Linked DNA regions of Flavivirga eckloniae. Each later gene encodes a partner of the first gene's protein in a complex. Links are inferred from orthologs where the notes say so. Each region holds a gene or a part of one and is shown on either strand. Other genes may lie near its edges.

Region 1 (8,299 bases):
TCATTTCTTTAACGGCATCTGCTAATTCTTCTCTTTTAGTTACTTTTTTTGCTTCAATATAATAGCCTTTTGCTATGGTTACAAAATCTGGATTTGTCATTTCGGTAGATGCATAACGCTTATCGAAAAACAACTGTTGCCATTGACGAACCATTCCTAAAAACTCATTATTTAATACCACAATCTTTACAGGTACTTTTTGCTGAAAAATAGTTCCCAACTCTTGAATATTCATTTGGTAACCACCATCTCCAATAATAGCAACTACTTCTCTATCTGGTGCAGCCATTTTAGCTCCAATAGCAGCTGGAAGGGCAAATCCCATAGTACCTAAGCCTCCAGAGGTAATATTACTTTTCGTTTTGTTAAACTCAGAATAACGACAAGCTATCATTTGATGTTGCCCTACATCCGATACGATAGCTGCATTACCTTTTGTTTCAATATTTATTTGTTTTAATACCTCTCCCATGGTTAAACCTTCTTTGGTTGGAGACAGGTCATTTTTTATAACTTTTTCGAACTCAATAGCATACAGCTCCTTAAATTCTTGTAACCATTCCGTATGCGTGTTTTCGTTTAGTTCCTCTAATAATAAACCTAAGCTTTCTTTTGAATTCCCTAAAACGGCAACATCTGTTTTTACATTTTTATCAATTTCTGCCGGATCTATATCAAAGTGAATCACTTTTGCTTGCTTGGCATAGGTTTTTAAATCACCCGTAACACGATCGTCGAAACGCATCCCGATAGCTATAAGAACATCACATTCGTTTGTTAATTTATTAGGCGCATAATTCCCGTGCATACCTACCATACCAACGTTTAACGGATGGGATGTTGGAATTGCGGATGCTCCTAAAATAGTCCACGCCGAAGGAATACCTGCCTTTTCAATAACCGCTTTTAATTCTTCCTCTGCTTTTCCTAAAATAACACCTTGCCCCCAAACGATCATTGGTTTTTTAGCTGCATTTATTAGTTCGGCAGCAGCCTTAACTGCATCTATATTTATTTTTGGTATTGGAATGTAACTTCTAACACCTGTACATTTTTCATATTTAAAATCGAGTTCTGCAACCTGAGCATCTTTGGTAATATCGATTAATACCGGCCCTGGTCTACCACTCTTGGCAATATAAAATGCTTTGGCTAAAACTTCTGGAATCTCAGAAGCTTTAGTTACTTGGTGGTTCCATTTGGTAACTGGTGTAGAAATACCAACAATGTCGGTTTCCTGAAATGCATCACTACCTAATAAATGTGAAAACACCTGACCTGTAATACACACCATTGGTGTAGAATCGATTTGTGCATCGGCTATTCCTGTAATTAAATTTGTTGCTCCGGGACCTGATGTTGCCATGGCAACACCAACTCTCCCTGAAATTCTTGCAAATCCTTGAGCTGCGTGGGCTGCACCTTGTTCATGACGTGTTAATACATGATGGATTCTATCCTTATATTTATATAACTCGTCGTAAACCGGCATAATGGCTCCTCCCGGATATCCATAAAGAATATCAACCCCTTCAGCTATTAAACACCTGATGATAGCTTCACTACCACTTATACGTTCTGTTTTTTGAGTTTCCTCTTGTGCTTTTTTTGTTGTTTCTGTATTATTCATACTCATAGTATTGAGACTTCCGCTAAAGCGAAAATGAAAAAATTGTCTATTTAAAACTCATCAGTAACACATCCTTTTGATGCCGATGATACTGATCTGGCATATTTATACAATACCCCTCGATCGAATTTTAATTTGGGGGCTACCCAATTTTGTCTTCTTTCTTGAAATTCCTCTTCTGAGACATCCACAGAAATTGTGTTAGTTTCTGCATCAATAGTAATCGTATCACCATCTTGTACAAGGGCTATATTACCACCTTCCTGAGCCTCTGGAGTAATATGTCCTACAACAAAACCATGTGTTCCTCCAGAAAAACGGCCATCGGTAATTAAGGCAACATCTTTCCCTAATCCAGCGCCCATAATGGCTGCTGTTGGTTTTAACATTTCTGGCATTCCCGGTCCTCCTTTTGGCCCTTCGTAACGAATGACGACCACATCGCCTTTTTCTACCTTTCCGTCACGTATACCATCATTAGCATCATATTCACTATCGAATACTTTTGCCCTTCCTACAAATTTCAACCCTTCTTTTCCAGTAATTTTAGCCACACTTCCATCATTGGCTAAGTTTCCATACAACATACGTAAATGGCCTGTAGCTTTAATAGGAGCTTCTAAAGGTTTTATAACATCTTGTCCTTCTGCCAAATCTTCAACATCCAACAAGTTTTCAGCTAATGTTTTTCCTGTTACGGTTAAACAATCGCCATGCAATAATCCTTTTTTCAGTAAATATTTTAACACGCCTGGCACACCTCCTACAGCATGTAAATCTTCCATTAAATATTTACCACTAGGTTTTAAATCGGCAATGTATGGCGTGCTGTCACTAATATCTTGAAAGTCCTTAAGGGTAAAATCAATTTGAGCTGCTCTGGCTATAGCCAAAAAGTGCAATACTGCATTGGTAGAACCGCCTAAGATGGTTACTACTCGTATGGCATTTTCTAACGATTTTCTGGTTATAATATCCGAAGGTTTAATATCTTTTTCCAATAGGTTACGCATAGCTTCCCCGGCTTTAACAGCTTCTAGGTTTTTAGCTTCGCTACTGGCAGGGTTAGAAGAATTATAAGGTAATGCCATACCTAAAGTCTCAATAGCCGAAGCCATTGTATTTGCTGTGTACATACCGCCACAGGCACCTTTACCCGGAATAGACTTTTTAATCACTTCTTTATATTCGCTTTCCTCCATAGTACCTGCTACTTTACTTCCCCAGGCTTCAAATGAAGACACGATATCTAATTTCTTTCCATCATGACAACCAGAATCGGTAGTACCTCCAAAAATTAGTATTGAAGGACGGTTTAAACGAATCATCGCCATTAAAGCTCCTGGCATATTTTTGTCGCAACCTACTACAGTAATTAAACCGTCGTAACTCATTCCCTGTACTACAGTTTCCATAGAATCTGCAATAATATCTCTTGAAGGTAACGAGTAACGCATCCCCGGTGTTCCCATAGAAATACCATCACTCACACCAATTGTATTAAAAATCAATCCGACCAGGTCTTCTTTTTTTGTTCCTTCTTTAGCTAATTTTGCTAAATCGTTTAAATGCATGTTACAAGGATTCCCCTCATAACCTGTACTAGCAATACCTATCAAGGGTTTAAAAAAGTCTTCATCGGAAAAACCAATAGCATACAACATGGCTTGCGCTGCTGGCTGTGTTGAGTCTTGAGTTACTGTTTTACTGTATTTATTAAGTTCCTTCATCTTTATTACAGATAATTTTATGTTTTATCGTTTTTTAACATTAATATTTCAAATATTTTAGGATTCCTTTAAAAAATCCCCAACAACATCGGAATATGATTCGAAATTAATTTATTAGGTTTTTATTTATAGTATTCTTTAGTTTTTCTGGTTAAATCCACGATCACTCAAAATAATATAAAAACCTGTATATCAATCAATTAAACTCTCATTTTTATGATGTTCAAAATTTAAAAATTTTACAATAAAAAAGCCTTCCGATTAAGGAAGGCTTTAAAATTTGTATTATTTATATATAGCGCTTCCTATCGTTGTGAAATAATCACAATGACGATAATAGAAACGATATTTAATATTTGTTTTTTCATTTTGCTTCTACAAAGATTTATAATAAAAATGTATTATCCTATTTTTTTCTAAAAAAAGGTAGAATAAACACTCATTTCCTTTTATTTTTTTACTTTTGCCAACACAAATAATCAGAGGAAAGATTTGACTGATTGCAACCTCTTTATGCTGACTAGTTTCAGCATTTTTTTGAAACGCTTTTGGAATTGAAAGATTCTGAAATAAATTCAAAATTAAAAAATGCTAAAGGCAGTGTAAACTTCCTTTGACGCTATCGTCGAATCTCGAATAAAATACAACTTATGGCTTATTTATTTACTTCGGAAAGTGTTTCTGAAGGACACCCCGACAAAGTAGCAGACCAAATTAGTGATGCTTTAATTGATAACTTTTTAGCTTTTGATACCGATTCGAAAGTTGCTTGCGAGACCCTAGTTACTACAGGACAAGTTGTACTTGCTGGAGAGGTAAAATCTAATACGTATTTAGATGTTCAGCAAATTGCCAGAGACACTATAAACAAAATTGGTTATACCAAAGGTGAATATATGTTTGATGGTAATTCTTGTGGTGTTTTTTCTGCTATTCACGAACAATCTGATGATATTAACAGAGGGGTAGACAGAGCCAGCAAAGAACAACAAGGAGCTGGCGATCAAGGTATGATGTTTGGCTATGCAACTAACGAAACCGAAAACTACATGCCTTTGGCTTTAGATTTGTCGCATAGAATTTTAATTGAACTTGCCGAACTAAGAAGAGAAAATAAAGATATTACTTATTTACGTCCAGATTCTAAGAGTCAAGTAACTATTGAATATAGCGATGATAACGTTCCACAACGCATTGATGCTATTGTAGTATCTACACAGCACGATGATTTTGGAGATGACGATACGATGCTTGCAAAAATTAGAAAGGATATTGTTGAGATTTTAATTCCACGTGTTGTCGCTAAACTACCTAAGCAAATTCAGGTATTATTTAACGACGATATTAAATACCACATAAACCCAACCGGGAAATTTGTTATTGGTGGCCCTCATGGAGATACCGGATTAACCGGAAGAAAGATTATTGTGGACACTTATGGTGGAAAAGGTGCTCACGGTGGTGGTGCATTTTCTGGAAAAGATCCTAGTAAAGTGGATAGAAGTGCCGCTTATGCTACACGTCATATTGCAAAAAATCTGGTTGCTGCCGGTGTTGCCGACGAAGTACTCGTACAGGTAAGTTACGCTATTGGTGTGGTAGAACCTATGGGTATTTTTATTGATACGCATGGTACCTGTTCTTTTAATATGACTGATGGGGAAATTGCTGAAAAAGTGTCTCAAATTTTCGATATGCGTCCGTTTGCTATTGAAGAACGTTTAAAATTACGTTCGCCAATGTATAGCGAAACTGCTGCTTATGGCCATATGGGACGAAATAATGAAACTGTTACCAAAACATTTACGCAACCTAATGGAGAAACTGCAACTGTAGATGTAGAATTGTTCACTTGGGAGAAGTTGGATTATGTTGATAAGGTGAAAGAGGCTTTTGGGTTGTAAACCAAAGACTTTATAAATATTATTAAGACCGCTTGTTATGAGCGGTCTTTTTTATTTTATACTATTTGGAATTGTATCTAAATCATTAAAAAACAGAGGGGATTGGATGCTTTTACTTAATAAATTATGGTATCCAAGAAAAAATTTTCTCAAAGATTCTGGGATCTTATAACATTCCATTGGATTTCTTGGCATCGAATGAACGTTAAAAAAAAGTTAAGTATTTTTATATAATTGATATGTCAATTATATTCGTATCAAATAAATTGAAACATGACTATAGCCCTTCCGTCGGAAACAATATTTCACGTGATTGAAAGCACTATTAAGGAATATCGAAGATTTGCTCAAAAAAACATTTCGGCAAAAATAAAGGGCATCACCATTGACCAAGGTATGGTTCTTATTTTTCTAAAAGAACATCCTGAGTTTACGCAAAAAGAAATAGCCAAATTGGTGTTTAAAGATAACGCATCAATGACACGGATAATTAATACAATGGTTCAGAAAAACTATCTGAAACGGTCTATGAATGACGAAGACCGGAGACGCTCTAAAATAGAAATCACAACTAAAGGGGAAGAAATACTAAAAACCCTACCACCAATAATTCATCATAACAGAAGCTCATCACTTCAAGGAATCACAAAAAACGAACTGAAACAATTAGAAACCATTTTAAACAAAATTAAAAACAATTGTCTAAAAACATGACCCCATGAAAATCACATTGCCCCTCACCCTCATTGCATTTATGGTATTAATTTCAACTCAAATAAATGCACAAGTAAAAGCACCTCAACTGACCTCACAAGAACAACAAATTGTTGTAGATTCTATTAGTAGTAAACTAACTGCCAACTATATTTTTCCAGACGTTGCTGAAAAAATGGCTTCAAGCATTAAATCTAAGCTCCAGAAAGGCGATTATAAATCTATTCTCGATCCTGGCCAATTTGCAAGCACTTTAACAGCAGATTTACAAGCTATTAGTAAAGACAAACATCTTCATTTATCCTTCAGCCCGGAACATAAAACTCAACGTTTGAGTACTACGGCTGAAGATAGCATTGCTCATTTGAATTGGCGAATTAAGAACATGAAGCGAAATAATTGCGGCTTTAAAGAAGTGAAAATCCTAGATGGCAATGTTGGTTATTTGAATCTTAACAGATTTTATAATGTAGAACACGCGGGAAAAACGGCAGTTTCGGCGATGAACTTTTTAAGCAATTCAGACGCTATTATTATTGACCTACGGTTTAATGGTGGAGGACATCCAGCCATGATTCAGCTTATAACCAGCTATCTATACGGAAGCAAATCGGTACATTTAAATAACTTCTATTGGCGTCCAACTGATTCAAATACTCAAACCTGGACCTTGCCCCATGTACCTGGCACAAGAAGCCCAGATACTCCTGTATATATATTAACCAGTTCCCATACATTTTCGGCTGCCGAAGAATTCTGCTATAATTTAAAAAATCTGGAACGCGCCACAATAATTGGTGAAACTACTGGTGGTGGCGCACACCCTGGACGCGACTTTATAGCAACAGACGGCTATATGATTTGGATTCCTACGGGTAGAGCCATAAATCCTATCACCAAAACAAACTGGGAAGGCACCGGTGTGAGCCCTCATATTGAAACTCCTTCTAAAAAGGCATTCGATGTTTCCTACCTCAAAGCATTAGAAACACTTAAAGAGAATAATAAGGAGGAAAGTTCAAAAGCGTTATACGAATGGGCAATCGCCAAATTGAAAGTAAAAACCAATCCGATAACCTTAGATTCAAAAACGTTAAAATCTTTTGTTGGAAGTTATGGGGCACGTAAAATTACATTTAAAGATGGCACGCTATTCTATCAATCGGATAGAGATAAAGGAACTATATATGAGTTATACCCTTACAGTGATCATGAATTTATGCTAAAAGATCTTGAGGGATTTCGAATACGCTTTTTATACGAAGGCAAAAAAGTAACCGCGCTACAAGGATTATATGGTGGTGGCGGGATGGACAAAAGTTTAAAAAACAAGTAAATCTAAATGCTCTAAAAGGATTTGTTTAGCTTCTAAATAATCTTCTTCCTGTAGGTTTCATGATTGAATATCCAATCTAAATTAAAAATCTAACGAAGATTATATTCTAATTTTCAAAAAAAGCAAGTGAAATATTCCACTTGCTTTTTGCTAATTCAATAGGATACAATAACATAAAAAACTGCCATGCTAAATGTGGTATTACAACTTGATTTTGCCAGAAAAATTGCATAAATTCGTTACACATATTCATATGTTTAAACTAATATACTTATATGCCCGAAAATTAAGCCCCTAGATAACCTTAACCCCCTATATAATGAAACCCTTTCTTAACCTATTTAGTAGTTTTACCTATGTAAAAAAAAATCAATTTATTTTATTCTTTATCTTAACTATTTTTAGTTGCATTTTGTCTTTTTCTCAAGTTGGTATTGGCACCACAGTACCTACCGAAGATCTGGATGTAAACGGTACAGTGCGTATACGTTCTCTTTCGAATGCTACTGGAGATCATCTGCAAGTCGTAGCCAAAGATGATGGCACCTTGGTAACAGCTATTTCAGACCCTAGTGCTCCTGGCAGCAGGTTTATTGGTGTTTTAAGTGCCGATTTAGCCCTAAATTCAAACGGATTCCGTAACATTATTCTTGGTTCTGAGATTTTTGACTATTTAAATGAGCACAACACAGCCAATGGAAGGTATACCCCAGCGAGTAGTGGGATTTATTCAATTTCTATGCAATTCGACCTTGCCGACTATACTAGTACCAAACACGATGTAGATGTACTTATTGGTTTATGGGATGTCACCAACGATCGATGGATAAGTAGAAGAACATATGCTCACAGATCGAGCAGTCATTTTAGTGGTCGTAATGAAGGCTATAGTAATATTAATTATGTGACTTTAACAGCAGGTAATACATATTCTTTCCGAATCTTTCCTACTTACAATAATAGTGTTTCAAAATCACTTGTATTA
Region 2 (6,623 bases), 1.6 Mb from region 1 along the record:
AAATCTGAAAGTGATTTTAGTAGCGAACGTGAAATTCTATATAAAGTCCTTTTTGATATGAAAAGTGACTTAAACGACTTGAAAAAGCTCACCATGGAGCTTATGAAAAGTGGCAATACTAAAGATGTTGAAAAGAACAACGAAAGCTTAATTCAGAAGATTTATGGCAACGACGACAAGGATGATGCAAGCTACGAAGAGCCTATAGAAAATAATGAGGTAATCTCAATTCCAGAACATACTTCTAATGAAGTTGAAATAGTAGATATTCAAGACAAGTACCATTTCGCTGAAGAGATTGAAGAAGAGGAAACTTTATCGTTACACGACAAAGAATTGGAATTAATAAAAAAATCGCTTGAACGTCACAACGGAAAGCGTAAATTAGCTGCTGCAGAGCTAGGTATTAGCGAACGCACATTATATAGAAAGATTAAACAATATGATCTTTAAAAAGTTAGTGGCGTACAGTTGTCATTTTCTGTTTAAATTGCAACAATACTACTAACTTATCGTTTTTATAGTTATTAATTAAATGTCCCACTGAGTGACTAGTACCGAGCGTAGTCAAAGTGTTTATAAATATTTAGATGAAACATATAAAATATATCCTTTTATTGATAATAACTACAACGTTTGTAAGTTGTGGATTTTATTCCTTTACAGGAGCATCGATTGCTCCAAACATTAAAACATTTCAAGTTAATCGTTTTGAAAACACATCCATATTAGTTGAACCTGGATTGGAACTCCTTTTTCAAAATACCCTTCAGGATTTAATACAAAACCAAACCAATCTTAGCCTTGTTAATTCTAATGGCGATTTGGTGTACGAAGGCGAAATAACAACCTATAGGGTTTCTCCAACTACAGCAACATCTCAAAATACTGCTGCTCAAAACAGACTAACAATTGGTGTTAAATTACGCTTTTACAACAGGAAAAATGAAGAAGATGATTTAGAACAGAGCTTTTCATTTTTTCGAGACTTCGGCGGAAGTTCGCAACTTGATGGTTCGCTAAAGGACGAGGTTCATGAAGAAATTTTCGAGCGTATAACACAAGATATTTTTAATGCAACTTTAGCAAAATGGTAATCTAATGAACTCTAAAGATTTCGTAAACATATTACAGCACCCGCAAACTATAACGCGTCAGCAAACCGAAGCTGTAAAATCTGTTATCGATGAGTTTCCATATTTCCAATCGGCTCGTGCCGTATACCTTAAAGGCTTAAAGAATGCTAGTAGCTTTAAATATAATCAAGAACTTAAAACAACTGCTGCCTACACAACAGACAGGAGTATTTTGTTCGATTTTATTACATCGGAAGCATTCATTCAAAATGAAATTTCACAATTCATAAAACAAAATACGACACACTTAAAGGATGTAGAAGTTACTGTAGAAGATATTTCGGTAAACAAAAATGTGACAATAGATCATATTTTAAAACAGCAAATCAACGATACTCAAGGTGTACTGGATCCGGCATTATTCCAACCTAAAGAAGAACGCCCTCAAAAAACACCTTCGTTTGTTTTAGATGAATCTGAAGAAATTGAAAATGTTACCGAAGAAACAAAACCAGTTTCTGAAGAAACACAACCAACTACAGAGGAACCACAATTAGCTGCCGAGGAAACAAAAACACAGGAAACCTTGGTTAGTGATATCTTAAACCTGGGCAGACCGCTTGAATTCAATAAAAAAGAAACACATTCTTTTAATGAATGGTTAAAGTTAACATGCCTTAAACCCATTGACAGGGATCAGGATAGTGACACAAAAGCCCCCCCTGCTCCATTATCTTTTGAGCCAGTATCTTCCGAACAGGTTGCATCTAAAACAGAACCTCCTAAAAAAGAAGACAAATCTTCTGAGGAGCTAGATAAAGCTAAAAAGTTTGAGCTTATAGATCAATTTATAACGAAAAACCCGAAGATAAATCCTTTTAAAGCTACCATTACAAAAGGCAATCTTGCAAAAGCGCAAATGATAAAGCCGGAAGCCTTAATGACTGAGACTTTAGCTCGTATTTATGTGGAGCAAAAAAATTACAAAAAAGCAATTCAATCTTATAAGATTTTAAGTTTGAAATATCCAGAAAAAAGTGGTTTCTTTGCAGACCAAATCAAAGCGGTAGAAGAATTACAAGAACAAAATAAAATATAATAATGAGTACGTTTACAATATTTTTAGTATTAATTGTGGTAGTAGCATTTTTACTAATCGTAGTAATTATGGTTCAAAACCCTAAAGGAGGTGGATTATCATCATCTTTTGGCGGCGGTGGTACACAACAATTAGGTGGTGTAAAAAAGACAACCGACTTTTTAGATAAAAGTACATGGACTTTGGCTACCCTATTACTGGTGTTAATATTAGCTTCTAATGTAGCTATTAACAAAGGTGGAGAAAGTTTAGATTCTAAAGCATTAGACGAAGATGCAACAACAGCACCTGCTCCTTTGCCTACTCCAGCGCAAACAACCGATGACGCTGCAACAGCAACACCTGCAGAAGATGACTCTACAGGAGAATAATTTATTCGATAAAAGAAACAAAAAATGCCAACTTTTAAAGTTGGCATTTTTTGTTTCTGCCTATGCATTAAGTTCGTCTGCAAGTTTGTCAGTTCTTAAGGGTTGGCATATTTTTAGTATAGTCCTTAATCATTAAAAAAAATATAATTAATTAAAAAATAAAACAAATGGCATTAAACATTAAACCATTAGCAGATCGTGTTCTTATTGAACCTGCTGCAGCCGAAACTACAACGGCATCAGGGATTATTATTCCAGATAACGCTAAAGAAAAACCACAAAAAGGAAAAGTAGTAGCAGCTGGAAAAGGCACAAAAGATGAACCTATTACTGTAAAAGTTGGTGACACTGTTTTATACGGAAAATATGCTGGAACCGAACTTAAACTAGAAGGCAACGATTATTTAATTATGCGCGAAAGCGACATTTTAGCTATCATTTAATAGCAAATTCTGTCATTCCTGTAACATGTGCAGAACTCGTTTCAACAAGAAAGGCAGGAACCTCATAAAAAAACTAAATTTTCATAAAACTTAGATTCCTGCTTTCGCAGGAATGACAAAAAATAATTAAAAAATGGCAAAAGATATAAAATTTGATATTGAAGCACGTGACGGATTAAAACGCGGTGTTGATGCATTAGCCAATGCTGTAAAAGTAACTTTAGGTCCTAAAGGACGTAACGTAATTATTAGTAAATCTTTTGGAGCACCACAAGTAACTAAGGATGGTGTATCTGTAGCTAAAGAAATTGAGTTGGAAGATCCACATGAGAACATGGGAGCTCAAATGGTAAAAGAAGTTGCTTCTAAAACCAACGATTTAGCAGGAGACGGTACAACTACCGCTACTGTTTTAGCACAAGCTATCGTAAAAGAAGGTTTAAAAAATGTTGCTGCTGGCGCAAATCCTATGGATTTAAAGCGTGGTATCGACAAAGCGGTTAATGCCATTACTGCAGATTTAGATTCGCAATCTAAAAAAGTGGGTAATTCTTCTGAAAAAATAAAGCAAGTTGCTGCAATTTCTGCAAACAATGACGATACTATTGGTGAATTAATCGCTAAAGCATTTGATAAAGTTGGTAAAGAAGGTGTTATTACCGTTGAGGAAGCCAAGGGTATGGATACTTACGTAGATGTTGTTGAAGGTATGCAATTCGATAGAGGATACTTATCTCCTTACTTCGTTACAGATGCAGACAAAATGATTGCTGATCTAGAAAACCCATACATCTTATTATTTGATAAAAAGATTTCGAACTTACAGGAAATTTTACCAATCTTAGAACCTGTAGCACAATCTGGTCGTCCTTTATTAATTATTGCTGAAGATGTAGACGGACAAGCTTTAGCTACTCTAGTAGTTAACAAATTACGTGGAGGTTTAAAAATTGCTGCTGTAAAAGCACCAGGTTTTGGAGACAGACGTAAAGCTATGTTAGAAGATATTGCTATCTTAACTGGTGGTACTGTTATTTCTGAAGAAAGAGGATTTACTTTAGAGAATGCAGACTTAAGTATGTTAGGTACTGCTGAAACGGTAACGGTAGACAAAGACAATACAATGATTGTTAATGGTGCTGGAATTGCTAAAGATATTAAAGCCAGAGTAAACCAAATTAAAGCTCAGATAGAAACTACAACTAGCGATTACGATAAAGAAAAACTACAGGAACGTTTAGCTAAACTAGCTGGTGGTGTTGCTGTTCTTTACGTTGGTGCTGCTAGTGAAGTGGAGATGAAAGAGAAAAAAGACCGTGTTGATGATGCTTTACATGCAACCAGAGCTGCCGTAGAAGAAGGTATTGTTGCTGGTGGTGGTGTTGCCTTAGTAAGAGCAAAATCGGTATTAGAAAAGATCACTACTGAAAACTTAGACGAGGTTACAGGTATTCAAATTGTAGCTCGTGCTATTGAAGCACCTTTACGTACTATTGTTGAAAATGCAGGTGGAGAAGGTAGCGTAGTTATCTCTAAAGTTTTAGAAGGCAAAAAAGATTTTGGTTACGATGCCAAGTCTGAAGAATATGTAGATATGCTTAAAGCAGGTATTATCGATCCTAAGAAAGTAACACGTATTGCATTAGAAAATGCTGCCTCTGTTGCCGGAATGATCCTTACTACCGAGTGTGCATTAATCGATATTAAAGAAGAAGCGGCTCCAGCTATGCCTCCAATGGGTGGCGGTGGTATGCCAGGCATGATGTAGTAGAAGGTACTTCTTAAATGATATTAAAAACGTCTCAATTTTTGGGACGTTTTTTTATGTGTGAGGGCGTCTAAAAAGTGCCATTCTGAATGGAATGAACCTGCCAACCAGCAGCTACGGTGTACCCACATCTTTTTAATCAAGACACGAATTACACAAATAAAACCTCAATATGATGGATAGCTCTCTATACTATTCATAATTACGAATCAGACTTTCAGTCTGTTTTTACAATCCAAACCCGATTTAATTCAATTATACCTTTGTACTTTAATTTATCAATAAGTAAACTCAAATTACTTATTTGTAAATAATTTATATTTAGAACCATTTGTGATAATTCGTGAAATTAGTGTCTATCTTTTTAGAATTATTATTTAACGTAATCTTGGATAAGAGAATTTATGTCGGTGTGTCCCAGACTTGTTTCAGAACTATTTTTTTACTGTCACAGTGCTCTCCTCTTTAAATTAAAGCCGAGAAATGAATTTCGATTTTGATAAAAATTGGAAGAAAGAGGCGTTTTATTAAAAATAACAAACATATATAACCCTCCGAATCCCGATCTCATCGGGATCCACCTCCCTTTTTAATAGGGAGGAACACCTTGAATTCTTAAGCAAGATTCACGTTATTTAAGCAACCATATTTGTGGGTACACCGTAGCAACCAGCAGGGGAATCTTATTAAATTATAACTATTTAATTTATAACAAATAAAATTCTTCGCTTGCTTCGACTATGCTCAGCACAAGCCGCTCTGAATGACAAAATAAGTTACTTTTTTAGACACCCTCTTTTTTGTTTATTTACAAATCACAGTCGAAGTATTACTAGTAACTTAATTTACATAGTCATTTGAAAAACAATATCCTGATAGACTTGAGCATTACCTTTCTTCAAGTATTTAACTTCCTCGCCTCCACCCATCGCTAAAACTGGTGTAAACGTAAAAATTTCATTTTTGATCAGTACTCCTTGTTCGGTAATAGCCTGATTAAACAAATCTTCTCTTAACCACTCTTTTCTATCCTCTTCATTCGTTAGAAAATCTTCAAAAAATGATTCTAGGCCCCATACAATGGTCTCTATTTTTCGGTATTGAATATCTATCATACAAACATCCTCATCTGTTTCTGTAAGCTTCCGATAGTAAAACAGCTCTCCAAAACCGCTAATTGCAAAAGGGACGTAATTTTCTACTTCCCGTCCTAACCAAGTCCATAACGACGGTTCAAAATCCTTTGGATTAATTAATTCTATTACCCCATTATTATATTTGGCATGACCGTTAGATCTCCATAAGTCAATTAACAATTGAGGTACTTTTTCCTTATATTCTTCTATAATGTCTTCAGAAACTGGAGATACGTTTTGTTGTGGTTTAAATAGGTTTGTGAATTTTTTCATAATACATGTGTAGGTCTTATAAATCTCATGGGAGGCTTATTTGTTGATTTCTTTGTAAGTCAATAAAAATGGCACACTACATGGTGTCATGGCATGCGGAAACGAAGGTGTAATTTCAATTCCTCTTTCGGTTAGTACCCAATTTGAATATTTCCACCAGCTATCATATCCACTATCAAAATAGTCACATTGTTTATCAATATCAGGGTCGTCTTGATATTTATTCTTTAGTACCGGGTAAAAATCCAATTCAGGATATACATCACTAATTTCTTTTAATGCTTTTATTTTAACTAAATCGTAATTAAACGTTTTAATACCATGATTGGGATGTGCCCCGCCACAATAACTTGATGACGTTTCGGTGAAACATAAATAATTCTCAGATATTAATTCTATCTTCAAATTCGTTTCGAGATAATCACAATCTAAAAAGGTTTCGGCATTGGAATAGTGC

What was found.
Region 2: the proteins of metK (region 1) and groL are in contact, whole or in part, in a cryo-EM structure (PDB 8P4O), measured with the Escherichia coli proteins. The link is inferred for Flavivirga eckloniae from one-to-one orthologs.

Annotation. Positions count from the first base shown.
Region 1 is NZ_CP025791.1:3,701,811-3,710,109, reverse strand. Bases 3,243-6,137 are described here. They hold metK (methionine adenosyltransferase), read left to right. Parts: upstream 3,243-4,010; coding sequence 4,011-5,264; downstream 5,265-6,137. Other genes in these bases: C1H87_RS15360 (S41 family peptidase), read left to right, coding at 5,983-6,137; C1H87_RS15365 (MarR family winged helix-turn-helix transcriptional regulator), read left to right, coding at 5,538-5,978; ilvD (dihydroxy-acid dehydratase), read right to left, coding at 3,243-3,360. In the rest of the region: ilvB (biosynthetic-type acetolactate synthase large subunit), read right to left, coding at 1-1,630; more of ilvD, read right to left, coding at 1,681-3,242; more of C1H87_RS15360, read left to right, coding at 6,138-7,314; C1H87_RS15355 (hypothetical protein), read left to right, coding at 7,634-8,299. UniProt on the Escherichia coli protein: Catalyzes the formation of S-adenosylmethionine (AdoMet) from methionine and ATP.
Region 2 is NZ_CP025791.1:2,081,936-2,088,558, forward strand. The notes cover bases 2,593-5,439. They hold groL (chaperonin GroEL), read left to right. Parts: upstream 2,593-3,122; coding sequence 3,123-4,757; downstream 4,758-5,439. Other genes in these bases: C1H87_RS08560 (co-chaperone GroES), read left to right, coding at 2,714-2,989. In the rest of the region: C1H87_RS08540 (sigma-54 interaction domain-containing protein), read left to right, coding at 1-453; C1H87_RS08545 (LptE family protein), read left to right, coding at 591-1,097; C1H87_RS08550 (hypothetical protein), read left to right, coding at 1,102-2,175; preprotein translocase subunit SecG, read left to right, coding at 2,178-2,546; C1H87_RS08570 (T6SS immunity protein Tdi1 domain-containing protein), read right to left, coding at 5,603-6,166; C1H87_RS08575 (hypothetical protein), read right to left, coding at 6,203-6,623.